Verrucomicrobium spinosum DSM 4136 = JCM 18804: one gene and its partner. Each later gene encodes a partner of the first gene's protein in a complex. Links are inferred from orthologs where the notes say so. Each region holds a gene or a part of one and is shown in the gene's direction. Other genes may lie near its edges. The genes, in order: VSP_RS26205 and VSP_RS32105.

Region 1 (7,542 bases):
CCGTCAGGCTCAGGGCGAGGCCGGGCACGAAAACCTCGTCCGCCTGGAGGGAATCATTCACAATGGCAAGAACACCACCATCTGCCTTGAGTACTGCCCGAATGGGGATGTTTCCGGCATGGGCAGAAAGCTGTGGGACTCAGAAATGCTCACTGGTCTCTCGCCTGACCAGCAGGGGCGCGTGCGCCAGCAAGCCATGGGGCTGATGTGCCGGGATATGGCCCGCGGTCTGGGGCACATCCATCAGAACGGGGTGGGGCACCTTGACTTCAAGGGGGTGAACGTGTTTCTGGGGCGCGATGGTGTGGGCAAAGTGGGGGACCTGGGCACCGGGGTGAGGCTGCAGGAGGGCCGCTTTGAGGTGCCGACGAATTACCACTTCCCTGATGCCCCCTCGTATCTGCCTCCAGAGGTTCTGGAACTCATGCAACTTCCCCCGCACAAGTCCCTGCTGCGCGGTCTGATGGACAAGGAGTGGATCACCTCCATCGATCTTGAGGCTTATGAGGCGGCCTGTGGGCAACTGGGAAATCAGGCGCCAATCGAGGAGTTCCAACGCGTCAAGGGGACGCTTCTGGACATTCAACAACGAGCTGGACTGCAGGACTCCAACAAGGATGAACTGGTGGCCGCGTGGCGCGAGGCCACCCGCGGGCTGGACGCCCTCGCAAAGGGCCTTCAGAGGAGCGAAGGCGTGACTACGGGCCAGGTTCTGGATGTCACCAAAGTGGATGTCTGGGCGCTCGGCATCACGATGTGTGAGCTGGCCTACTCGGGTGAGCACGGCAGCGGCTCCCCGTTTGAAGGCAGCAACTCCGGGCGCACCACGACCAACATCGCTGAGTACGCCCAGGATGGCACCAAGACCTTTACGGAATATCGTCTCGAACGTTGGGCTAAGGATCATCCCGACACTCTGCCGCCCACGGATGAGCGTCTCGATGCTCTGCTCGACAAGCTGTTGCACCGTGATCCAGATCAGCGCATCAGCGTGGCGCAGGCGCTCGATGATCCCTACTTCAGCGAGCTGGCCCTCGACAACCCGCAGGTGCGGGAGTTTGTTAAAATACTGACCTCCTCTGGCAGCAGCCGTGTTGCCATTGAGGAGTCCGCCAAGCGGGTCGCCCAGCTCTGATTGTGACGCATGCCTCGTGGAGTTTTTGTGATTTCATGAAACCCGGCGCGGCCGCCGGGCCTGGGAAGATCGTGCCGGGATGTCATCGGGGACTCGAAAACAGTGAGCAGTTCGTCGAAATGCTGGGCCAGGGGATCAACGACGACCTTGGCCGGACTGGGAACTGTGCCGAGGGTTTGGGCGTGGCCCTGGTGGAGGCCTTCTTCCCCGGGCAGCAGTTCCAGCATCCCATTCCCAACGGGGCTTCATCTTCGAAGATCGATGGCGACATCTGAGAGGAGGTGACACAGGCGTCCCGCCTGTGCGTGTTACCGGCGTCCCGCCGGTTCAGCTGCGGTATCGGGTGCTTCATGGGAGGGCAGGGGAATCGCGGGTCCATCGGAGATCTCTCGCTTTCCGGCGTCCCTCCGGGACGGGCGCACGGCCATCTGCGCCGGTCCTCCATCGGTCGTGTGCACCATCTCGCCCCTCCGTTGCCTGAGCTGGTTAAGACAACCGGACTACCCCTGTGGCGACGCTGCGGGCGTAGTCCGACCCGCAGCGCGGGAGACACAAGACTTGAAGACACAAGACAGAAGACCTGAGGCGATGGGTGGCGAGGGGTAATAGTGAGGCAGGGGATCGAAGAGCGGCGGATTGCTCCACACCCTCCGGGAGTCCGCGCTCGCCCACTGCACCGGCGGGACGCCGGTACCACGCACCGACAGGAAGTCGGTGTCACTTGCTGCCAGTCCCAGAGGGATATCGGACGGAAGCCGGTGGTGACAACCACCGGACCTCGCCATCTCCTGGCCCTCGCGTCCCGGCGGGACGCCGGATCGTTGCCCCCTGACGCACATCCTGCCTCCCGGCGTCCGAGTCCCGGGCGAACCAAGAACCAAACCCACGCAAGCCCCCTGACTCCCTCTCATCCTCCCGCTTTCAGCACCTTGACCACTGACGCACTGCCTACTGCCAACTGGCTTCTGCCCATTGCCGCACTGGCTCAACACCCGACTTTGTGAAAAATTTCACAAATTCAGCTTGCTGGATCTTCCCTGAAACAAATAGTGGGGCGATACCACATTCCATGAGCAACACTGCCGTAACTGCCCCCGCTTCACCACCCGCCGTGGACTTGGTGAACGTGCAGGTTAATGGGGTCTGGCACAAGTTCCCCAAGGGGACGCGCATGATTGAAGCCTGCCGTCAGGTAGGGGCGCTGGTGCCGCACTACTGTTACCACCCCAAGCTCACGTCGCCCGGCAACTGCCGTATGTGCCTCGTGGAAATGGGGATGCCCCCGCGTCCCGCACCCGGGCAGGAGCCGGAGAAAGATGAATTTGGGATGGCCAAGATCGGCTGGATGCCGCGTCCGGTCATTGCCTGTGCGAACACCGTGGCCGAAGGGCAGGGGATCCGCACCGAGGGCAAGCTGAGCGAGGAGTGCCGCAAAGGGGTGATGGAGCTGCTGCTCATCAACCACCCGCTGGACTGCCCTATCTGCGACCAGGCTGGCGAGTGCCGCCTTCAGGAATTCAGCGTCGAGCACGGCAATGGCGAGAGCCACTTCCGTGAAGAGAAGGTCAAGAAGCCGAAAAACGTGGACATCGGGCCGCGCATCCGTCTGGACGACGAGCGCTGCATCATGTGCTCCCGTTGCATCCGTTTCACGGCGGAGATCGCCGATGATCCCGTGCTGGGCTTCACCGAGCGCGGGAGCTACACCACGCTCGCAGTGCACCCTGGCAAGCGCCTGGAGAACAACTACTCCCTCAACACCGTGGACATCTGCCCGGTGGGAGCGCTGACCTCCAATGACTTCCGGTTCCAGATGCGAGTCTGGTTCCTGAAGGAGACCAAGAGCCTCTGCACGAAGTGCGGCCGCGGTTGCAATATTGAGATCAGCAGCCGTCAGAACGAAGTTTACCGCCAGACGCCACGGGAGAATAACGACGTGAACTCCACGTGGATGTGTGACCAGGGCCGCCTGGACTTCCACTTTGTGAACAGTGACTACCGTCTGACGCAGCCGCTGGTCAAGAAGAGCAACGGCCACCATCCTACCACGTGGAAACTGGCCGTGAATCAGGTCGCCGAGGCACTCCGGAGCGTGAAAGCCACCGAGATTGCGGTGATTGCCTCCGGTCGCATGACCAATGAGGAGCTCTATCTCACCCACGCTCTCGTCAAATCGGTTGGCATCGAGAACTACGACGTTGTGCCCCGCACCGGCGGTGGAGACGACTACCTCCGCGCGGACGACCAGAACCCCAACAGCAACGGCGTACGCGCCATCTGGGGCACTGAACCGGGTGCGAAGCTCCCGCAGATTATCGCTGGCATCAACAGCGGGGCCATCAAGGTGGTGCTCGCCTTGGGTGAGAACCTCATCAAGGCTGGTCTGGAAAAGGCCGCTCTTGAAAAGCTGACTTTCCTGGCCTCCTCACACATCCTGGCCAACGCCACCGCTGAGCTCTCTCACGTGGTGCTTCCTGCGGCGAGCTATGCCGAGAAGCGTGGCAGCATGATCAACGTCACGGGCCGCCTTCAGCGTCTGAGCAAGGCCGTCAACTCGCCGGGCGAGGCCCGCGATGATTGGGAAATCCTGCGCGACATCATCCTCGCCTATGCTGGCTCCAACGGCATTCACAGCGTGGAAGACGTCTTCAAGCGTATGGCTGGCGACGTGGAAATTTTCAGTGGTCTGACGCTCGCCCGCATCGGCGAACTGGGTGTGCAGGTCATGGAAACGGGCGAAAAAGTGCCTCTGCTGGAGCGGGAACGCGAGCGCAAGGCCAAAGGCATCATCGTGGGATAAGTCATGGGAAGCTTTCTGGACAGCATCAATCTCGCCTTCATCATCGCTGCGGCGGTGAAGATCGTTTTCTTCAGCTTCATGGTCATCCTGCCCATGGTCGCCTACTCAGTTTATGCTGAGCGGCGCGTGAGTGCGATCATCCAGGACCGTGTGGGGCCAAACCGCACTGGCATCCCGCTCACCCTCTTCGGCGGGAAGAAGGACATCCCTCTGGCGGGCCTCATCCAGCCGCTGGCGGATGGTTTGAAATTCTTCCTCAAGGAGGACTTCACTCCCGCCCACGTCAAGAAATTCTACTACTGGCTGGCGCCCGCGCTGGTCATGGTGCCGGCCATGATGACCGCCGCCGTGGTGCCCTTCGGCAGTGAGCTGGACCTGAGCTGGCTGGCCAAGTTCGGCGTGGAAGGTGCCTGGCTGCAAAAGCCCATCAAGCTGGTCATTGCCGACCTCAATGTGGGCCCTCTCTACATCTTCGCCATCGCCTCCCTTGGGGTGTACGGCATCGTGCTCGCAGGCTGGTCCTCGAACTCGAAGTACCCCTTCCTCGGCGGCGTGCGCAGCACCTCCCAGATGATCTCGTATGAGATCGCGCTGGGCCTTTCCATCATCCCTGTGCTCATGATCTTCGGAGACCTGAACCTCTCCAAGATCGCCCAGTACCAGGACAAGAACGGCTGGCTCCTCCTCCCGCTCTGGGGTGAAGGGCTCACCTTCAAGCGCCTCGTCCTCTGGATCCCCGTTTTCATCTCCTTCATTATCTTCGTGGTCGCCATGTTCGCGGAGACCAACCGGGCACCGTTCGACCTTCCAGAGTGCGAAACGGAACTCGTGGCCGGTTATCACACGGAGTACAGCTCCATGAAGTTCGCCCTGTTCTTCATGGGCGAGTACGCGGCCATGATCATCGGGTCCGGTCTTGCGGTAACCCTTTTCCTCGGCGGCTGGAGCATCCCTTGGGGTTCCCAGATTGGTCTCGGTTATGTGGAAGGGGCCACGCCCATCTGGCTCGGCCTGCTGCACATCGGCTGCTTCCTGGCCAAGGTGGTCTGCTTCATCATCTTCTTCATCTGGGTGCGCTGGACCCTGCCCCGCTTCCGCTATGACCAGCTCATGAAGCTAGGCTGGCTGGTCATGTTTGAACTGGCGCTCGCCAACGTGATTCTCACTGCCGCGCTCATCGTGTGGCTCCCGAACTGATTTTTCTGACCTGATTCCCTCACGCCCTATGGCAACGGTTGTTGTACAACGCCCCAAACTCAAATGGCACGAGAAGTGGTTCATCTCCACGCTTGCCAAGGGCCTGCTCATCACGCTTGGCCACGCCATTGCCATTCTCAGGGGCAAGAAGAAGGTCACCATGCAGTATCCCGAGGAAAAGTGGGATGCGAACCTGCCTGACCACTACCGCGGAGCGCCCGCCCTCGTCACTGACGAACATGGCCGTGAACGCTGCGTGAGCTGCCAGCTCTGCGAGTTCATCTGCCCCCCGCGCGCCATCACCATCATCCCGGAGGAGATCCCCTCCACGGATCCTTGGGCCAAGGTCGAAAAGCGCCCGCGCCTCTTCAACATCGACATGATCCGTTGCATCTACTGCGGCATGTGTGAGGAAGTCTGCCCGGAGCAGGCCATCTTCCTGCGCAAGGACTACGCCATCACGGGCCTGAGCCGTGCGGAAATGGTCCACGACAAGAAGAAGCTCTATGAAATCGGCGGGGTGCGTGAAGGCCTCGTCAACAAGTGGAACGAGCTGAAGTAGTCCAGTCCCGCCCCTAATTTTTCTCCTGTCTCCCGACCGCATTCGCATCATTCCTGCTCGCATCTCATGCCCGCCGTTCTGTTTTACCTCTTCTCTGCGCTCACCCTGGTCTTTGGCCTGATGGTGGTGGTGTTGCGGAACCCGGTGGCGAGCGCCCTCTCCCTGGTCATGAGCTTCGCGGGTCTCGCGGCGTTGTTCATCAGCCTCGACGCTTATTTCATCGGTATCATCCAGATCCTGGTGTACGCCGGCGCGGTGATGGTGCTGTTCCTCTTCATCATCATGCTCCTGGACATCAAGGCGGAGGCGCTCAAAAAGGTGAACGCCTTCTCCGTGGTGGGCGGGGCGCTGCTGGCCATCGTCTTCATTGTGCAGCTTGGCATGATCTTGGGCGGCCTTGAGGCTGGCAAGAAGACCGTCGCCGATGTGCCGATTCACTTTGAGGCTGCGGCTGAGACCCAGAAGCTTCCGACCATCAAAGAAGACCTCGCCAAGAAGTCTCTGCCAGACACGAAGCTTGTCGGCATGGCCCTTTTCCACCGCTACCCCTTCCAGATCCAGTTGATGGGGGCGCTCCTGCTCGTTGGCACCATCGGGGTCGTCATCCTGAGCAAGCGTGAAGTGAACTAAGCCTGGTCAACTGAGCGAACTGATTCCTGCCGAGAGCCTCCCATGGTCACCCTCAACCATTATCTCCTTGTCAGCGGCCTGCTGTTCTCGATCGGCCTAGTTGGCGTCGTGGTCCGCCGCAACATCCTGACCATCTACATGTGCCTGGAGATGATGCTGAGCGCCGCCAATCTCACGCTCGTGGCGTTCTCCCGTTTCCGCCTTGTGGAAGGTCTGCCGGACTACAATGCGCAGGCGCTCGTTTTCTTCACCATCACCGTGGCCGCCGCTGAGGTGGCCGTGGGTCTGGCCATCATTGTGGCGCTCTTCCGGGCGCGTCAGAGTGTGGACATCACCACGGTGGAGAAGCTCAAGGGCTAACCCGCGCCGTTAAGGATCATTTTCTTTTCTCATATCGTCACGATGGAACCCATTTCACTGACAGGAACCGTGCTGCTGCTGCCGCTGGCTTCGGCGCTGGTCATCTTGCTGTTTCACGGCCTGCTCAAGAATGTGGCGCACCTGGTCTCGACCGGCGTGTCCGTCATCATGTTCGGCTGTGCGCTCATTTTCCTGGATGCGGCAGACCAGCCCAACGGCTTGCTTTTGTATGAGTACCTGAAGGTAGGCACCTTTACAGCCGACATAGGGTTCGTGGTGGATACGCAGAGCCGCGGCATGCTCTTCATCGTGACCTTTATCGGCATGCTGGTGCACATCTACTCGCTCGGGTACATGAAGGATGACGATGCGCGCGCCCGCTACTTTGGCGCGCTCTCACTTTTCATGTTCTCCATGAACGGCATCGTTCTGGCGGACAACTTGGTGATGATGTTCATCTTCTGGGAGCTGGTCGGCGTCAGTTCCTACCTGCTCATCGGCCACTGGTTCAAGAAACCCGAGGCAGCCGATGCCGCAAAGAAAGCCTTCCTCACGAACCGCGTGGGTGACTTTGGCTTCATGGCGGGCATTCTCATCCTCTTCGGGCTCACCGGCCACGTCTCCATCTCCCAGCTTCAGGGCTCGATGGAAAGCGGCGCGCTCAATCACATCAAGGACCACTTCCCGTGGGTCATCACCCTCGCTGGTCTTGGATTGTTCCTTGGTGCCATGGGCAAGAGCGCCCAGGCTCCCTTGCATGTCTGGCTGCCGGACGCCATGGAAGGCCCCACGCCCGTGTCCGCCCTCATCCACGCCGCCACCATGGTGGCGGCCGGGGTGTACATGCTGGTGCGTGTT
Region 2 (16,562 bases), 1.6 Mb from region 1 along the record:
TGCTCTCCGCTGCGAATTCGACCGCTGGCGTCCACCGCCACATCCTCCGCCTCGTAGTTGATCGTCACCTCGGCCGTGGTCCGGGCATTGGGATGAAAGCTGATCCTGGCATTTTTGACGCGGAAACGACCGATGGAATAACCTGCCAGCACGGGCGGCTTGGTGGGGTCCACCGGCTTGGCAGGGGGAGCTGCGGGGGACCCTTGCAGCCAGCGCTGATCCACCAGGATTTCGGGTTCCTCCACCGTGATCTCAGTCAGCCGCTTGGACCGGAGGTGATCCATGCCTACTTCTCCCGTCACCCGCGGCAGGCGCAGCACCGTCGCACCGCTTTGCCGGTCCTTCAGCACCAGGCCCCGCACTTCCAGGTGGCCGTTGCGGTTCAGGTCCAGTCCCTCCAGCTGGGCTTGATACGGGCCGATCTGTGCCAAGGCCCGGTTGGCCAGGCTGACGCGTTCCACGTAGCCCCACCACAACCCGCCGCTCAGAGCGAGCACGCTCAGGAATCCCAGCAGGAAGATCCACCGGAACAAACGCCGCCAGAACCGGCGGGGACGCTTGGGCTGGGGAGACGCCTCGGGCATGGTGGGCAGGATAGAGGATGCAGCGGGAATTGCGAGGACTTCGGACGCCAGTTGCCGCTCGCGTGCTGAGTCCGCCAAACAAGATCAGTTTTTTTGATATGCTTGCAATCCGGAAGGAAAGGTTGCACCCTCGGCGCGTCTCCGCCCCACCTCCCGCCTGTCTCTGTCATGATTGTCCTGGTGCGCACCATCGCCCTGTTCGGGGCCACCCTCATGTCCTCCTCCTGTGTCTGGTGGTTCTTCGAACCCAAAGTGGAGAGTCGGAAAAAAACCCGCATCATGGCGGTGCCGCCGCACCCTCTGACGTGGCCGGAATTTGTCACCGCGAACCAGGGTCGCGGCCTGACCATTCCCCAGTTGGAGCGGCGCTTTAACTCTGCCGACGACAATGGGGATGGACTGCTGACCCCGGAAGAAATCACCCACCACCGCACTCAAGCAGCGGCCCGCAAAAATCAGCAGGCCGGGGACTAGCGTCCTGTGTGCGATCGAGGAAGCAGTGCCCAGGTTTCACCTGCGGCAACGCTTTCTGGGCTCCGGTGCTGTACCCGTACTTTGAAGGGAGCCTTGCCCGGCAGCATGCCGTCCAGCGTCACTCGATGACCAAAGGGGGGCGGGGAGGGGAGTCCAGAGCTTTCGCTCGTCAGTCGGCCCCCCCTGCTTTGAATACTGGGCTAACGAAAGCTCTCGAATACTTTGCTCCGCCTCGGTGTCATGAAAAACTTCTAAAAACCCATACTCGCCTCCAGCTTGCGGCACCGCTCAGACCCGTATGAAACTTGATTCATTCGAGTTTCCATGAAGGCCATTTCGCTGGAAGCTGGGAATCTTCCATCTGAGCATCCGTATCCCTTTCAATCACCTTTCTTTTTTGCCCCGCTCCGGGGCGAGCCCCTGAAATCATGACCATACTGGTAGTGGAAGACGACCCTCGCACGGCCGAAGCCCTGCGGGAATCCATCACGGACGCGGGCTGGACTGCCGAGGTATTGATGCGCGGTGACGAAGCCGTGCAGTGCATCAGCACCCAGGCCTTTGATGCGGTGATCATGGACATCATGCTGCCTGGCAAAGACGGGCTCTCCATCGTCAAACAGCTTCGGGCCATGCATAACTCCACCCCGGTGCTCATGCTTTCTGCCCGGGGCGATGTGGACCACCGCATCAGCGGCCTGGATGCCGGGGCGGATGACTACCTGGCAAAGCCCTTCTCCATGGGGGAGGTGGTGGCCCGTATTCGCGCCATCGCCCGCCGGGGAGGGGAGTCGGGTGCCATCCTCCTGCGTCTGGCGGACCTGACGCTGGATGTGCCCCACCGCGTGGCCCAGCGGGCTGGCAAGAACATCGAGCTCAGCCCTCGCGAGTTCCGGCTCGTGCAGGTGCTCATGCAGAATGTGGACACCGTTTGCAATCGCACCATGCTGCTCCGCCTCGTCTGGGACTACAACTTTGACCCGGGCACGAACCTTGTGGATGTGTACGTCCGCAAGTTGCGCGACAAGATTGATCAGGGGCACGCTATTCCGCTGTTGCACACCGTCAGGGGAGTGGGCTACCTGATGTCGGACAAGCAACCATGAAAATGAAAAGGTCCCTGCGCACACGGCTCTTCTGGGCGCACACCTGTCTGTTCCTGCTTGCCGGAGTCATTTCGGTCCTGTTCACCTGGTTGGAACTGGCCAGGGAAGGGGGGCCGCTTCAGGGGACGGGCACCGCAGACTGGTCCTACTTTCTTGCGGCTGCGGCGGCGTCATGTGTTCCCGTCTTGCTGCTTGGGGCCGTGAGCTGGTGGCTCATCCGGCGGGCGCTTTCCCCGATTCTGGCCCTGACCCAGGCAGCGGAGAAGATCAACCAGGACAGTCTGCACCAGCAGATACCCCTGAGGGGTACCGGCGATGAACTGGATCGTCTGACCTCTGTGCTCAATGACATGACACGGCGTCTGGACACGGCGTTTCAGGAGGTGCGGGAGTTCACCCTGCATGCGTCCCATGAGCTGAAGACCCCGCTCACCATCCTGCGCAACGGTTTTGAGCAGGCCCTCATGGATACCGCCCTGTCCGAGACCCACCGGGACCGGGTGGCAAACTGGCTGGACGAGATCGAGCGACTCAACCGCATCGTCTCTGGTCTCACCTTCCTGACCCAGGCAGATGCTCATCAGGTGCACCTCCTGGTGGAGGATCTGGACATGGCTGAGCTGGTGCGGGACGCTGCTGGGGAAGCCTCCATCTTGGGGCAGACGCTCAATCTCAGCGTGAACGTGGTCATCGGCACACCCTGTAGTGTACGGGGGGATCGCCACCGCCTGCGCCAGCTCCTGCTGAACCTCACGGACAACGCGGTGAAGTACAACCGGCTGGATGGGTATGTGGAGTACCAGTTGCGACAGGAGGGTGAGCAGGCTGTGATCACCGTGCGCAGCGGCGGGCGGGGGATCGGTCCAGACGAGTTGCCCAAGATTTTTGACCGCTTCTTCCGCAGCGGGAATTCCCGGGGCAGCACCACAGAAGGGTGCGGCCTTGGGCTCAGCATTGCCCGATGGATCGCGGAAGAGCACAAGGGCTCCCTGACCGCCGCCTCCAAGCCGGACAACACCGTGATGACCCTGAGAGTGCCCTTGGCAGGTCTGACGCTGTCTGGCCAGGCCACACTGGGATGAGGGAAAATTCACCTGCCAGAGGCTTCATCGGGTGCTCTTGCTGAGACCGGATGACTGGACGGCCTATGACTTCAAGCAACACTCATGCGGCGGGCACCTGGCGGTCCCGGTTGGCAGCGTGGCTGCCCGTGCTCAAGAAGAGTGGCTGCTGGCTCCTCATTCTCCTGCCTGCGATCCTCCTGAATCGCATGATCCAGGAGTATAAGGTGAACATCCCCTTTCTGGATGACTGGATGTTCGTGGACATGGATGTGAAGGCGGCTGCAGGTCAGCTCACCTGGCGGGACTTTTTCCTCGTGCAGATGGAGCACCGCATGGCCTTCGTCCGCGGGGTGATCATGCTCTTTCACCACTACTGGCCCGGGGAATATACCCGCCAGATGTGGTTCTCCTGGCTGCTGCTTTGCTTCACAACGGCAAATGTGGGCCTGCTCATCCGTCGCACCTCGGGTGCCGCGTTTGCCCAGTGGTGGCCGCTGCTGGCGCTGGCCAGTGTTTCCATCCTGTCCCCCATGCAGTACCGCATCGTGCTGTGGCCCATGATGTTTCAGGTGGCCTGTCCGGCCTTCTTCCTCACCACCGCGCTGGTGGTACTGCTCCGGTCCCATTGGCCGGCGTGGCTGCGCCTCGTGCTCGCCGTCCTCTGTGCAGAGTGTGCCACCCAGACCTTTGCCACCGGCCTGCTCGTCTGGGTGCTCATGGTGCCCATGATCTGGTGGTCCGGTGCGCTGAAGGCGGGGAGGGAGCGCCAGTGGTTCCTGGTGGCCTGGCTCTTCATTTTTGGGATCACGGCTATCCTCTACTTCCACGGCCTGAAGAACGAAGTGGACGGAGCTTTCTCCTACAAACAAGGAGAGGAGGCCACCATGGGGCGGAACGTCAGCGAGTTCGTCCGTCGGCCGAAGGCCGCCGCCAGCTTCATCCTCCGCTTCCTGGGGTGCCATCTGGCCCGGGGATCGAGCCTGTCCCTCATGCATACCAGCCTGTGGTTGGGCGCTTCATCCCTGGCCCTGTTTGGCGGATGCGCAGCTTATTGGCTCCGGCATTTCCGCGAGCAGGCGCTTCGTGAGCGTCTGCTTCCCTGGCTCCTGCTAGGCACCTACTCCGTGGGCGCGGCCTTTCTCACCTCTCTTGGCCGTTCCTGGGCCACCACGACGGGAGACAATGCCGTGCATGCCCGGTATGTCATCCACGCCGTGCCGCTTACGGTGGCTTTAATTGTGCTCGTCTGGCTCATTGCCCGGCATCTGGGTCAGCATCAGCCAGGTCTCCGCCGATTCATTCTCCAGTCTCTCACAGCAGGTGCCTTTGCCCTGATTTTCATGCAGGCCATCTCGTGGTCCTTCGGCTGGCGCATGATGGCCGTGTGGGAATCCTCACGGCTCCGCGGCGCGGCCAACACCCTCTTCTACAAGCTCCCTCTTGCCGTGGAGGGGGATGTGGCGGGGAATCGCAACTTGGCGCGCAAGGCGGATGACCTGGGCCACCTCAGGCCCGCCATGCTCAAGAATTCCCGGTTGGACAACTTCAGCCTCACCCCCAAGCTGCTCAGCAGCAATACCGCAGAACTCTCTGCCTGCGTGGTGCAAACTAATGACGAGCAGGGAGTTTCCGGTGCGGTCTGGGGTTATGCCTGCCTGCCCAATCGCGAGAGGGTGGCAGATGCGGTGCTGCTGACCTATAAAGACCCCCACGATGGGCACTGGGAGATCTTCCACGTCACCCAAGTCACAGGTCTGCCCCTGTACTTCATGGAGGTGATGGCACGTGACCTCCAGTTCACCCATGTGCCCGAGGGTCATTTGCCGAATGAGGGGCTCGCCAAATTCACCGGCCGGTTCAGCTTTGAGCAGCTCCCTCCCGGGGTACACCGCGTCATGGCGTGGGCGCTGGACTACCGGGGCCTGCGCGTGTTCCCCATGAGGGGGTTCTTCCTCGTGGACACCCAGCGGGCCCGGGTGAAGCGCCTGGGCAACGACCCCAAGTCGGTGAACCTCGACTGGTTCATCGAGAAGGGGCTGGGCAATTCCAACTGGGAGACGCTGAAGTAAGGCGCCAGGAGGCCGACTGTCAGAGGTTCCTCAAAGCATCGCGGATGAGCTTGTCCGCGCTGACCACGCCACCTGCCTTCTTCACGAGATCCTGCACCGTCTTCTGCGCTTCGGTCTGCTTGAAGCCGAGGGCGATGAGCGCGAGCACCGCATCCGTCTGCGCAGCCTGGGTGGGGTCTGGCACCAGACTGTTGCCCGTGCTCCGGGCGGCCTGCCAGGTATCCACGATGCCCACCTTGTCCTTCAGTTCCAGCACGATCCTTTCCGCCGTTTTCTTGCCCACTCCGCTGATGCGGGAGAGCGCGGTCACGTCGTTGCGGATGACGTTGTCTTTAAAGTCGCCCACGGCCATGCCGCTGAGCACCGCCAGCGCCATCTTGGGGCCAATGCCGCTCACGCGATTGATCAGGAGGCGGAAGAGGTCCCGCTCCTCAGCGGTGGCGAAGCCAAACAGCGTGTGATCGCGCTCGGTGATGTTGAGGTGCGTCAGCAGCCTCACCTCCCCCTGCGTACCCGCCAGCCGGTCGTAGGTGGAGAGGGGCACCAGACAGAGATAGCCTACGCCGTTGACGTCCACCGTGAGCTGGTTGGGCAGGGCTTCGACCAAGTGGCCGCGGAGGTAGGCGATCATGGGGCCACATCCGTCTGACGACGCACTCGCGCAACAGGAAAGCGTGACGTCGTGCCTGGCCCCGGCATTTGCCAGTTGAAGAATGGCCCACCTCAGGGAACGTGGCGGCGTGAGACGCTTCCTTCTCCCTCTCCTCGGCACGGCAGCCACCTGCGCCGTCCTCGTGGCCCCGTTCTCCTCCGTGCTGGCCCAGTCTCCTGCCGGGGCCACCCCCAAGGCCGTGCCGATCCGGGTGGAGAACTACCTCCTGCTGCCAGAGCCCAAGGTGGTCCGCTCCTCCATCTCACTGACTCTGGCGAAGGCCCGGCTGACGGTGTTCACCCCAGTGAAGCTGGATCCCTCAACCTCGCGACTCGTGCCCTACACGGAGTCAGAATTCAACAAGCTGGGCATCAGCGCCGATAGCTTTCAACGGAAAGCGGCCGAGGCTGCCGACCGCCGGCTGGCGAGTCTTCAGCCGGAACTGATCAAAAACGAAGCCGGAAAGGTCATCTACGCCGTGTACCGGGGGGAAGACCACCTCTTCCCCTGCTTGCTGACGGCCCCTTCTCTGGGAAAGATCTTTGAGAAAGTCTTTGGCAAAGAGGTCTGGGTCGTGACGCCGGACCGCAATTCCCTCTATGTTTTCCCAGCCGGAGCGGAGGCTATTCAGGAATTCGCAGACGATCTTCAAGATCGATTCGACTCCTCTGCTTTCCCTGCCAGTGAGGAAATCTTTTCCCTCAAGGCCGAGAGTGCTGAGATGACGGTGGTGGGGAATTTCACGAGCCGCTGAGATTCGGCGGATACGGAGGAGCAGGAAAATTCTATCCTCAAAGGCAACTTTGGGCTGGAATTCGTGGATTTTTCCTGTGAAATCAAACAAAAACTCGCCAACGTGCTTGCGCGGTGCTATACTCCGGGTCTATGGCTACCGTAAGAAAAACACGTTTTTCACGTCGGGTTCCTGACCATGTCACTGATGAGTTGGTCAATGTTCTCTCGGATGGCAAGACTTATGAGTTCAACATTCTGTTCGGGCTCGTGTACGAGAACCTAAAGCTAAAAAACGCAGTTAGCGGGGGCGAAGAAATGCTACGGCTCCGTTCTTATGAAAAGCTTCAGAACCTTGTGGGCCGTGGCCTCGTGGAGAAGAAACTGAAGAGCTATCGTGGGCTTAAAGGTATTGAAATGGCATCCAGCGCTCATACGCTGGCCCGCGCAGAAGCCGCAGCTGCCGCTGCCGCTGCCGCCCGCTAATAGCGGCACCAGTCCGCGCTGTTCCCACAAATCCAACTTTCAAAAACCAAGCCGCCCTTTTCCAGGGCGGCTTTTTTGATGCCTCCTTGACGTTCCGGTCCTCCGCGCTACCCTACAGCACCGTTTTTAGCCCTTTGTTGCGGTCTTCCTTCCCCTCCTGTCATGCTTGAGAACTATCTCCCTGTGCTGATGCAAATGCTCATGGCCGCCGGCTTTGCCGGGGTGACGCTTCTGGCCAGCGTGCTTGCAGGGAAGTCAGCCAAGCGGAACAAGATGAAGGATTCCGCCTATGAGTGCGGCATGCTCCCTCTGGGCGAGGCTCAGCCCCGGTTCAGTGTGAAATTCTACATCGTGGCCATGCTCTTTGTGCTTTTCGACATTGAGGTGGTCTTCATGTACCCTTGGGCGGTCATTTTCAAAGACTACGTCGCCGTCTTCGGCGCGGCCATCTTCTGGTGGATGCTGTCATTCGTGGGCATCTTGCTGGTGGCGTTCCTGTACGCCTGGCGCAAGAAGGCTCTCGACTGGAGTTCCTAGTCTCGTTGGGAGGGGCGATAAGACCTCCACGTGAGTGCGGTGCGAGCACCGCGTGACGGACCAAGCGCGAATGGTGGAGTTATGATTTGCCAGGTCTCCCTCTTCACTCTGAAACCGGACGTCACGGCGGACCGGTTGGAGGAAATGATGTGGACCACCCGGGCCATCCTGCTCAAGATCCGGGAAGTGCTGCACCTGAATGTCGGCAAGCGCATCAAGATCTCCGACCCCTGGCACTGGTTCGTCAGCATTGAGGCCGAAAGCCTGGACAAGCTGGCCATCCTTCAGGACGACCCGCACTATTACAAGTTCCTCCTCGAAGTGGTGCACCGCTCGGTGGAGACCCAGCAGGTGATGGTGTTTGAGATGGAGCCCCGCAAAGACGTGAAGTATTCCTGAAGGGGGAGGGCGGAAATTCAGAGCCTCAGAAGGGCCGAAAGGCCGGCCAGATGTCAGTTTGGGCAACGCCCAAGGTTGTTGATAAACAATAGACATAGGGCTACAGGCGCGACTCATTCAGGGAAGATTGTCGTGGGCAGATTTGATGGCGTCGGGCCTGCAGACTCAACATCTCTTCGGCGATCATGTTGCCCGAGGCTGGCAAGATCCCGGGCCTCCGGCCCTCAATTTTCCACTTCGCACCGCTCGAAAAAAAAACCAAAGGTTGCGTAGATGCCTTGTTTGAACGCGCCTATCTGCTGCTGAGGTTGTCCATCCCAAGGGAATGCTCTTGACCTTTTTTGAAAATTGCGGGCACAATGAAGGTTGTTCCCCCTTTTCAATTATGAAAACGAACGCCCTGCTCGCTGCCCTTCTGGTGGCCACCACTGTCTGGCTTGGCCAGTCTATCGCCCGCGCGGCGGATGAACCCCTCCACGTGCTCTACCAGGATGGCCGCGCCGCCTTCTATGCTGGGCAGTTTGATATTGCACGGGAAAAACTGGCCAAAGTGCTGGCAGTGAACCCCAATCACACGCAGTCCCGCGCCATGATGGCCCAGATCGAGGAGAAACTGGGCAAGGACAACGTGATGCTCCGCAAAAGCTACGAAAAGATCATCATCGACAAAATTGAATTTGCCGATGTGGAGTTGAGCGAGGCCATTCTCGCGGTGCGCATGAAGGTCAAAGCCGTCACTCAGGACAAGGTGATCCCCAACATCATCCTGAAGACTCCTGAGATTGGCAAGAAGACGGTGAGCCTGAATCTGAGCAACATGCCGTTGAGCGAGGTGCTCAACTACCTCGCTCAGGTGGCGGGCGTGCGCATCAGCTACGACACCGCTGCCGTCCTCTTCACCAGTCCGGCGGGCTAGCCAGCGCTTCCTGTTGATGGTAGTGGGTGGGCATGCATGCACCAGTGGCACTGATTACAGGGGGCTTGGGCGATCTCGCTCAAGCCCTTCATGTTGAACTGACCGGGCAGGGATACGCCGTGCATGCCCCGGGACGGACGGAGATGGATGTGACGTCCTCGACCTCGGTGGAAGCATTTGTCAGCGGGCTGGAGGCGCTGGATCTCCTCGTCTGCAATGCAGGGGTCTGTCGCGATGCGAGCATGCTGAAGATGGAGGAGATGGATTTTGATCATGTTCTCGACACCTGCCTCAGCGGTGCCTTCCGGGCAGCGCGCGCGGCATTGAACCGCATGAGCGGCCAGCGCCGGGGCCATATCGTCTTTATCGGCTCTTTCTCCGGATGGCGGGGGCCGGTCGGCCAGGCCAACTATGCGGCGGCCAAGGCGGGGTTGATGGGATTGACGCAGAGCCTTGCCGCCGAGTATGGCGCGAGGAACATTCGGGTGAATTGTGTGCTCCCCGGGTTCATGGAAACCCGGATGACAGCCGGTCTTGGGGAGGACTTGAAGAGGAGCTTCCTGGCGGCGCACACCTTGGGCAGGTTCAACACCACGAAGGAAGTGAGTTGTTTCATCGCCCACCTCGACCGGTTCCTGCTGCACACCTCCGGACAAATCTTTAATCTGGACAGCCGGCTCAACCGGCCGGCGTGAGGTGAATGACCGTGTGGGGTGAGGTGAATGACCGTGTGGGGTGAGGTGGGCGTGGTGGGTGGCATGTGGCCTGACCGCGTTTTGACAAACGCAGCTACGACTGAGGTCTGGCGCAGGGCGCCAGCGGGCAGTTCGTAGCTGCACTTGTGAAAGTGCGGAGGGGTCGAGCGGCCATGTGAGGTCAGGTGGGCGTGGTGGGTGGCATGTGGCCCGACCCGTTTTGACAAACGCAGCTACGACTGAGGTCTGGCGCAGGGCGGCAGCGGGTAGGGGAGCGCCATCTACCGCCGCCACTGATAGTCCCACCTCTCCGACACGGGGCGGCCCTCATCCAGAAGGTCACAGGTCAATTCCACCAGATCGGTGCCTGGCGGGATCTCCACGTTCAGGCTCACGCGCCAGCCGTTGGTTTCAGGGTTTGACTGCACCTTGCTGCCCACCAGTTTTGCAGCGCCGCCGCGTACGTTCACTCCACATTGGGGAACCCACTCGCCGGCCTTCGTCGCGCCGATGGAGCCCTTGGCAAAATCCACCACAAACGTGCAGACATTCGGAAGATCAAGAGCGCGCGGTGCCGCCCCCCAACGGGTGGCGATCACCCGGGCCAGCGGATGGGTGTGCCCATCCTGCCATTGCAGGTTGTAGGAAATACGCATCGGCTGTGTGGCGGTGGGCAGAGTCTCCGGCTCCCAAAACGTGACAACGTTGTCCCATGTCTCCTCACCGGTGCTCAGCTCGATGAGGTGCAGACGGCCGCGTCCAAATCCCTCACGCGGCTCCACCCACACGGCGGTGCGCTCATGATAGCGGGCTTCCAGGTCCTCGAAGTTGCGGAAATCGCGGTCCCGCTTCTGGAGGCCAAAGCCCTTGAGCTGATCGATGCCAAATACGCTGTGACGCATCTGCTTGCCATTGTCCAGCGGTCGCCACACCACGGGCTGCCCCTCCTGCTCAAAGAGGAGTCCGTCGGAGTCGTGCACCTCCCGCCGGAAGTCCTCCGGTTTCGGCTGGGTGTTTTCCCCGAACCAGAACATGCTGGAAAACGGGGCCACACCGAGCAGCGCCACCGGTTTGCGGAGAAAGAGCGAGGCCGTCACTGAGGTGGTCGTCGTGGCGGCGTATTGCACCTCAAATTCATAGGCCCCGGTGATGCTGGGGCCGTTGAGCAGGGCGAGAAACCGGAAGGTTGTGTCTCCCTCTTTGGGCTTGAAGAACCAGATATGGGTGAAATCTGGGAACTCCTCGGGGGCACCACCCACGGTGTTGATGGCGATGCCGCGGGCAGAGAGCCCCCACCCCAGCCCTGCGCCCACGGCGCGGAAGTAGCTCGCGCCGTTGAAAGCGAGGAACTCCGGTCTATTGCCCGTCGCGCGGTCCACCGCCGCAATCTTGAAGCCGGTGTAGCCGTCGGGATAGGACACACCTTCCGGCACCTTGAGGCCGAAGTAGTCAAACTCTTTGGGATCGAAGGGCACCTTGGCCGGCTGACCGGCTTGGATCTCATAGAAATGCACCGGCTTCTTGAACATCCAGCCGGGATGGAAGAACTCGACTGCCATCGGCCCTGCATTTGCATAGTGCGAACGGTCCTTGCGGAACTGGATGCGACGGTGGTCGTCGTAGTTGAGATTCGAGAAAAATGGATCCAGATCCGGGGTGGGAGTGACGTGCGATTTTTGCGCGAGTTCTGACGCATACGCCTCAAGGTCAAGGAGGTTGCGGATGTCTGGCGGCTCAGGATCACGCGCTGACAGGGCAGGAATTAGGCCGATGAACACGGCAAAAACCGTGAATCCCGGGGTGGGGTCTGACAGAAATTTCATGGTAGTTTCATAGACCGCAATTGGATGCGGATTGGAGCCGGCGGCGCAGTGTCTGCACCTGAGACGGGACAGGCCGGTGGGCTATTCACCCGACCTCGGTTTGTTTTTTTCTCAATTGGGCTGTGATTTAGCTCCGGCTAGTGAATGTCTTTAGTTTGGAAAAACCCAAGAATGCATCGCGGTAACAAGAGCTTCCGGGTCTATGAATCTCGATCCGGGCACATTTAGCCTCCAGAGGGACGACGCGATCAGGTTCGCGCAACAGACACCCCTTCTTTGCCTGCCTTGAATCGTGTGGCGGGTTTTCTCATCCGCGCTGCGCGAATGGAACTTTGCGTGGGGCCACGTTCAGGATGCATTCATCGAACCCTTGGGGTTCGGAGGCGGGGTGACATGTCGCCTTTGAGGGGTTGTCGGCCAGTCACTTCGTCACCCTTGGAGTGATGCCACCCGTTATCTCTGCGGTATTGCCCTCCTTCACCGCATCCTTACAGTGGATGAGCCACATCACCAGGGGGCGGTGCAGAACCAGCCCCCGTGCCGGATGGTGTTGTTGCGGATGATCAACCCATCGATTCCGGGCTATTCCATGAGACGCCCGATGTTCAGCAGCGCTGCTTCACTGTGTGCCGGCCCAACAATCTGCATGCTCGTCACCGGGAAGCTGGAGCCTTCCATGGGCACGGGCACAGCCAGGGCGGGCACGCCTGCATAACTCGGGGCCATGGTGCACTGGATCTTCATGAACTTGGCTTCGAAGAGGCCGGTGAAAAACCAGTTTAGCTTCAGAGGTGGTTTGCGGATCACAGGCAGCACGATGGCATCCACCTCGGTGAACTTCTGGTTCAGGAGGGCCACGAACTGGTCGCGCTCGGCGATGGCGGCCTGACGTTTGGCCTCGTCCTTATAGCGGCGGGAGAAGATGATGTCACCCACAAAGAAGGCCTTCCGGGCGCGGTTCTCGATGCCCTCATCGTTCTCGATCTTCTGGTTGTTATACCATGAAGCTGCGGCGGCGACGAGGCCTCCATTTTCCTGGGCCTTCAGCCACTGGTTGAGGAAGTCTTTGTCCATGGGCACCACCTGAAAGCCGCGGGCGGCCAGACGGGCGTCGATGGCGCGATCAATGGCCGGGTCAGTGCCGGGGACCTTCAACCGTCCGATACGGACGACAGCGGCTGTTGGTTTTGCAGCTTTGACCTTCGCGTATCTTGAGGCAAACCCTTCCTCCAGCAATCCCATGCCCGTGACCAGGCCGTTGACATCCCGCGCGATGGGGCCCACGGTGTCGAGGTAGTTGGGGGAAATAGGGTACACGCCCTTGGTGGAAATGGCCCCGAAGGTCGTCTTCAACCCCGCCACGCCGCAACAGGCGGCGGGCACACGGATGGACCCTGCCGTGTCCGTACCCAGCGCCACATCGGCCAGGCCCAGTCCCACCGCGGAAGCGGAGCCGCTGGAAGACCCGCCCGGGACGCGAGTCTTGTCCACCGGATTGACCGGGGTGCCGAAATAATCATTGGATCCGGAAACGCCCACCGCGAACTCGCTGAGGTTGGTCTTGCCGACGATCACCACATCATTGCGTTTGCGGATGAGGCGCAGGCATTCCGCGTCCTGTGCCGCCGGCCTGCCCTGCTTGTAATATCGCTCGGATCCGGCCGTGGTGACCTCGCCCTTCATATCGATGAGGTCCTTCACGCCCAGTTTCAGTTTCGTGTTCCCATCGGGAGGCGCACGATGGCTGATGAAAGCGTGTGGCGGAGGCGTGGCGGCCTGTTTGTACGTCAGAGGGGAACAGCTGCTGCCCCCCAGCACCACAAGCAGACTTAGAACCGCTCCAGAGGAGCGGGCGATTTGGCAGAGAGGCTCAAGGCAGGCGCTCATGAAGAATTCATAAGACCTGGAACAAATCCCGGCAAGCTTCTATGGGCAAAACTTAAGCCATGAAGATAGAGGATAAGCATCATGCCCCAAGGGCTTGCGTGCCCCTACTTCTGCCAGAACCACTTGAACCGGCGTTTGGGAGGCTCGGCGGGCGGGAGTGGTGCGGGAGGAAGGGATGGCTTTTCGTAGGCAGGCCGCGGGATGGGGGCCGGCCCTTCGATGATGACGGTCATGCCCTTCGTGATCAGCTTCACCAGTCGCACCACATCCCAGTTCGCGGTGCGCATGCAGCCATGGCTGGCGCTGCGGCCGATGGTTTGAGGCTGGTTCGTACCGTGCACACCGATGCCGGCACGATTCAGGCCTATCCACATCACTCCCACCGGATTGTTGGGGCCGATGGGCAGTTCGTAGTAGTTGCTGGTGCGCACCCCGTATTCCAGCACCCCCTTGTCCCAGCGGAAGGTGGGTAGTTGCGTGATGCCGACGATCTTCCAGGTGCCGGGAGGGGTGGCAAGGTATCCGCTGCCAGTCGTGATCGGCACGCTGGCGAGCAGCTTGTCTCCTTCATACACGCCCAGAAGTTTTTCGCGAGTGTCGATGCGAATCACCCGATTCAGAAATTCCGGCACTTCTGGCAGGCTGGGGATGGGCTCCAGTTGCTCGATGAGGAACGGCTCCACGTTCGGGACCTTCACCACGTCTCCCGGCTTGAGCCTGCTCATCTTGAGAGGCTGGTTGATGAATTCGAGCAGATCCGGCGAGCAATGAAAGCGCTCGGTCAGAAACTCCAGCAGCGAGTCATATGGCAGATACTTCTTGCGGCTCTGGGCGGCAGGGGAACTGGGAAGGTCACCGACAAAACGGAGGTCTTCTTCCCGGATCGTATAGGTGGTGTAGAGCTGGGTGACGCTGGAAACATCCAGCGTGTGGTTTTCCACCTCTGTCTCCGCCAGACCGTGAGACTGTTGATAGCGCCTAAGGGCCTTGGTGGTGAACTCACCGGGGCGGCCATCCACTTTGCCGGGCCCAAACAAGTGGGTGTCCAGGAAGATCTGCAGACGCAAAATGGGCTCGATCGGTTCCGGGGCCTTGGGCAGCTCCACCACGGGTATCGCCACAGGGGGCGGCAGGGATTGAGACCAGAGCATGCCGGAACCGGCGGCCAGGACGAGCAAGGCAAAGAGAGGCTTTTTCATCGGGGGCGGTCGGAGGAAAGATGCCTCATGAACCCGGCAAAGCAACGGGGAAGGGCAACGGGCATTCCTTCTGGTACGGGCGTGAGGCATAAGTAGGACGTTTATTGCCCGCGCCAGTTTCTCAAGGTGAGCTGGCTTCGGTAAAGGATAGGACCACAGCCTCATGCTGCTTCCACTCCAACACGAACTCGCTTCCGTCCCCCAACTTTTGACCGGAGCGCTCGTTCCGCAACTGCTGCACCGGTCTGCTGAAGCGGAGCTTTGCAGGGAGCGTTGATGATTTGAGTCCTACGGAATTGCCCCCTCCCAGCGAAGTGCCCCGGATTTCTGGATTCAGGCATAAGTACAGCAGTGTCCGCCCTGTAGGCAGTTTCCAGTAGGTGATTTCATAGCCGTGTTCCCGCTCTCCAGCATCGGCGAGTCGCACCCAGGGAGTCACCCCGGCATCCACCACATGACGCATGAAGACCTCGCGCTTTCTGGCCGCGTCAAACCCGGCCTCCCGGTAGGCATTGTACCACTGCGGAGAGATGTTCATCAGCACCGCCCGACCTTTGCCTTGCGCCTGGACTTGATCCGTCGGCTGGGCGCGCACGGCTTTGTGAAATCCGCTGCTGTCCAGGAGGCAAGTGTTTTTGTTGGTCAGGAATTCTCGATAAGTCTTCCAGGAGTAGTTGGCATCTTGATCCACTTCCACCCAGAGGGTGCCTCCAAACAGGTCTGCCTGACGCATCTTCGGATCGTGTTTCACGCCAAATAATCCGTCCAGACCACCCCCTCCAGCGCGGCCTTTGCCATGCTGGTCCCACACGCCGGGCAGATAGTCGGCGATCACGGTGCCGCCACGCTGGCAGAACGCCCCGATGACGCGTATCTCAGTGTCGGACAAACACAGGCAAGCGGGCAGGATGAGCACGCGATATTCATCGGGCACGCCTTTCTGAATCACATCCACATAGCTGAGGAAGTTGTACTGCAGCCCACTGTCACGCAGCATGTTTTCCCAGGCGCGTCGGACATGGGCGGCGCTTGCGAGCCGCTCATCGGCATTGCGATTGACCCACGTTTTGCGATGGGCTTCGGCATCGAGGATCCAGCCGAGCTGAATGCTGGCGTGGCTGTAGTAAATCGCCACCCCGTCATGCTGCCATTGTGCCCCGGCCATCAATGGTCCAAGCTTGTCACCCGCCTCGAGAAGGGCCGGGGCCACCTTTGCATGCCAGTCCTCAGGAGTTGCACCATCGAACCATCCCTCCACCCAGCCGATGTGCCCTCGGTTGCCGTGGGCGAGGTAGTACCACGTCTGCCAGATGGTATCGTCCACGTTCTTGTGAAAGTGCGTGGTCACCGCAGGAAGGGCTCCTTGAGGATTGAACGACCGGATGACGGCCTGTGAGGAGCCCAGATTGTAGCTCTCGATGAACTGCACCTTGCGCATGAGACGGGCATAGTCATAGCCGCCAAAGGCACTGGGGGCCTGGCCGCCCACCAGACCACAAGGCGTGGCGGGGTCCAGTGTGTTGGCATGTTCCACCAGCCGGCCAATGTAGTTGCACCACTGGGCATCATTGAAGGTCCACTGATCCATGAGCGGACTGGCGTCGAAGTCTGCCACGGTCCACTCTGCAAGCTTTGGGCGCAGCTCCTCATAGCTGATCCAGCGCTCCCTTTTTGGCACGTGACCGGCACCGTAAACGGTGGCCAGCCAGCGGGGATAGGCTGTCGCATCATCCGTCACCTGCCACATGGTGGGGTGGACGAAGTGCCCCCAGGAAGGCTCATCATCCAGAGCATAGGCCGCCCGCATGGGGGAGGTGGCAGAAGCCGCGATGTTTCTCTGCATGAGGGCTTGCAGCTTCGCGAAGGTGGCAGCGTTGAGCGGTGCGGGACGCAAGCCGGTGCCGTGGACCTCGTTGAGGTGGGGCTTGACCTTGTCACC

The links.
Region 2: the proteins of VSP_RS26205 (region 1) and VSP_RS32105 are in contact, whole or in part, in a cryo-EM structure (PDB 7NYH), measured with the Escherichia coli proteins. The link is inferred for Verrucomicrobium spinosum DSM 4136 = JCM 18804 from one-to-one orthologs.

The regions. Positions count from the first base shown.
Region 1 is NZ_ABIZ01000001.1:6,410,743-6,418,284, reverse strand. The notes cover bases 4,597-7,542. They hold VSP_RS26205 (NADH-quinone oxidoreductase subunit J family protein), read left to right. Parts: upstream 4,597-5,760; coding sequence 5,761-6,324; downstream 6,325-7,542. Other genes in these bases: nuoL (NADH-quinone oxidoreductase subunit L), read left to right, coding at 6,727-7,542; nuoK (NADH-quinone oxidoreductase subunit NuoK), read left to right, coding at 6,367-6,684; VSP_RS26210 (NuoI/complex I 23 kDa subunit family protein), read left to right, coding at 5,161-5,694; VSP_RS26215 (complex I subunit 1/NuoH family protein), read left to right, coding at 4,597-5,132. In the rest of the region: VSP_RS26230 (protein kinase domain-containing protein), read left to right, coding at 1-1,135; VSP_RS26225 (hypothetical protein), read left to right, coding at 1,171-1,410; VSP_RS26220 (NADH-quinone oxidoreductase subunit G), read left to right, coding at 2,205-3,935; more of VSP_RS26215, read left to right, coding at 3,939-4,596. UniProt on the Escherichia coli protein: NDH-1 shuttles electrons from NADH, via FMN and iron-sulfur (Fe-S) centers, to quinones in the respiratory chain. The immediate electron acceptor for the enzyme in this species is believed to be ubiquinone.
Region 2 is NZ_ABIZ01000001.1:7,965,514-7,982,075, reverse strand. The notes cover bases 6,080-9,016. They hold VSP_RS32105 (NADH-quinone oxidoreductase subunit A), read left to right. Parts: upstream 6,080-7,329; coding sequence 7,330-7,704; downstream 7,705-9,016. Other genes in these bases: VSP_RS32095 (tetratricopeptide repeat protein), read left to right, coding at 8,489-9,016; VSP_RS32100 (Dabb family protein), read left to right, coding at 7,786-8,103; VSP_RS32110 (hypothetical protein), read left to right, coding at 6,835-7,167; VSP_RS32115 (hypothetical protein), read left to right, coding at 6,080-6,703. In the rest of the region: VSP_RS42835 (AsmA family protein), read right to left, coding at 1-584; VSP_RS32145 (EF-hand domain-containing protein), read left to right, coding at 753-1,058; VSP_RS32135 (response regulator transcription factor), read left to right, coding at 1,487-2,164; VSP_RS32130 (sensor histidine kinase), read left to right, coding at 2,167-3,246; VSP_RS32125 (DUF2339 domain-containing protein), read left to right, coding at 3,312-5,297; Holliday junction branch migration protein RuvA, read right to left, coding at 5,317-5,928; more of VSP_RS32115, read left to right, coding at 6,038-6,079; more of VSP_RS32095, read left to right, coding at 9,017-9,019; VSP_RS32090 (SDR family NAD(P)-dependent oxidoreductase), read left to right, coding at 9,064-9,714; VSP_RS38480 (glucan biosynthesis protein), read right to left, coding at 9,996-11,537; VSP_RS32080 (amidase), read right to left, coding at 12,120-13,424; VSP_RS38475 (L,D-transpeptidase family protein), read right to left, coding at 13,529-14,623; VSP_RS38470 (beta-galactosidase trimerization domain-containing protein), read right to left, coding at 14,745-16,562. UniProt on the Escherichia coli protein: NDH-1 shuttles electrons from NADH, via FMN and iron-sulfur (Fe-S) centers, to quinones in the respiratory chain. The immediate electron acceptor for the enzyme in this species is believed to be ubiquinone.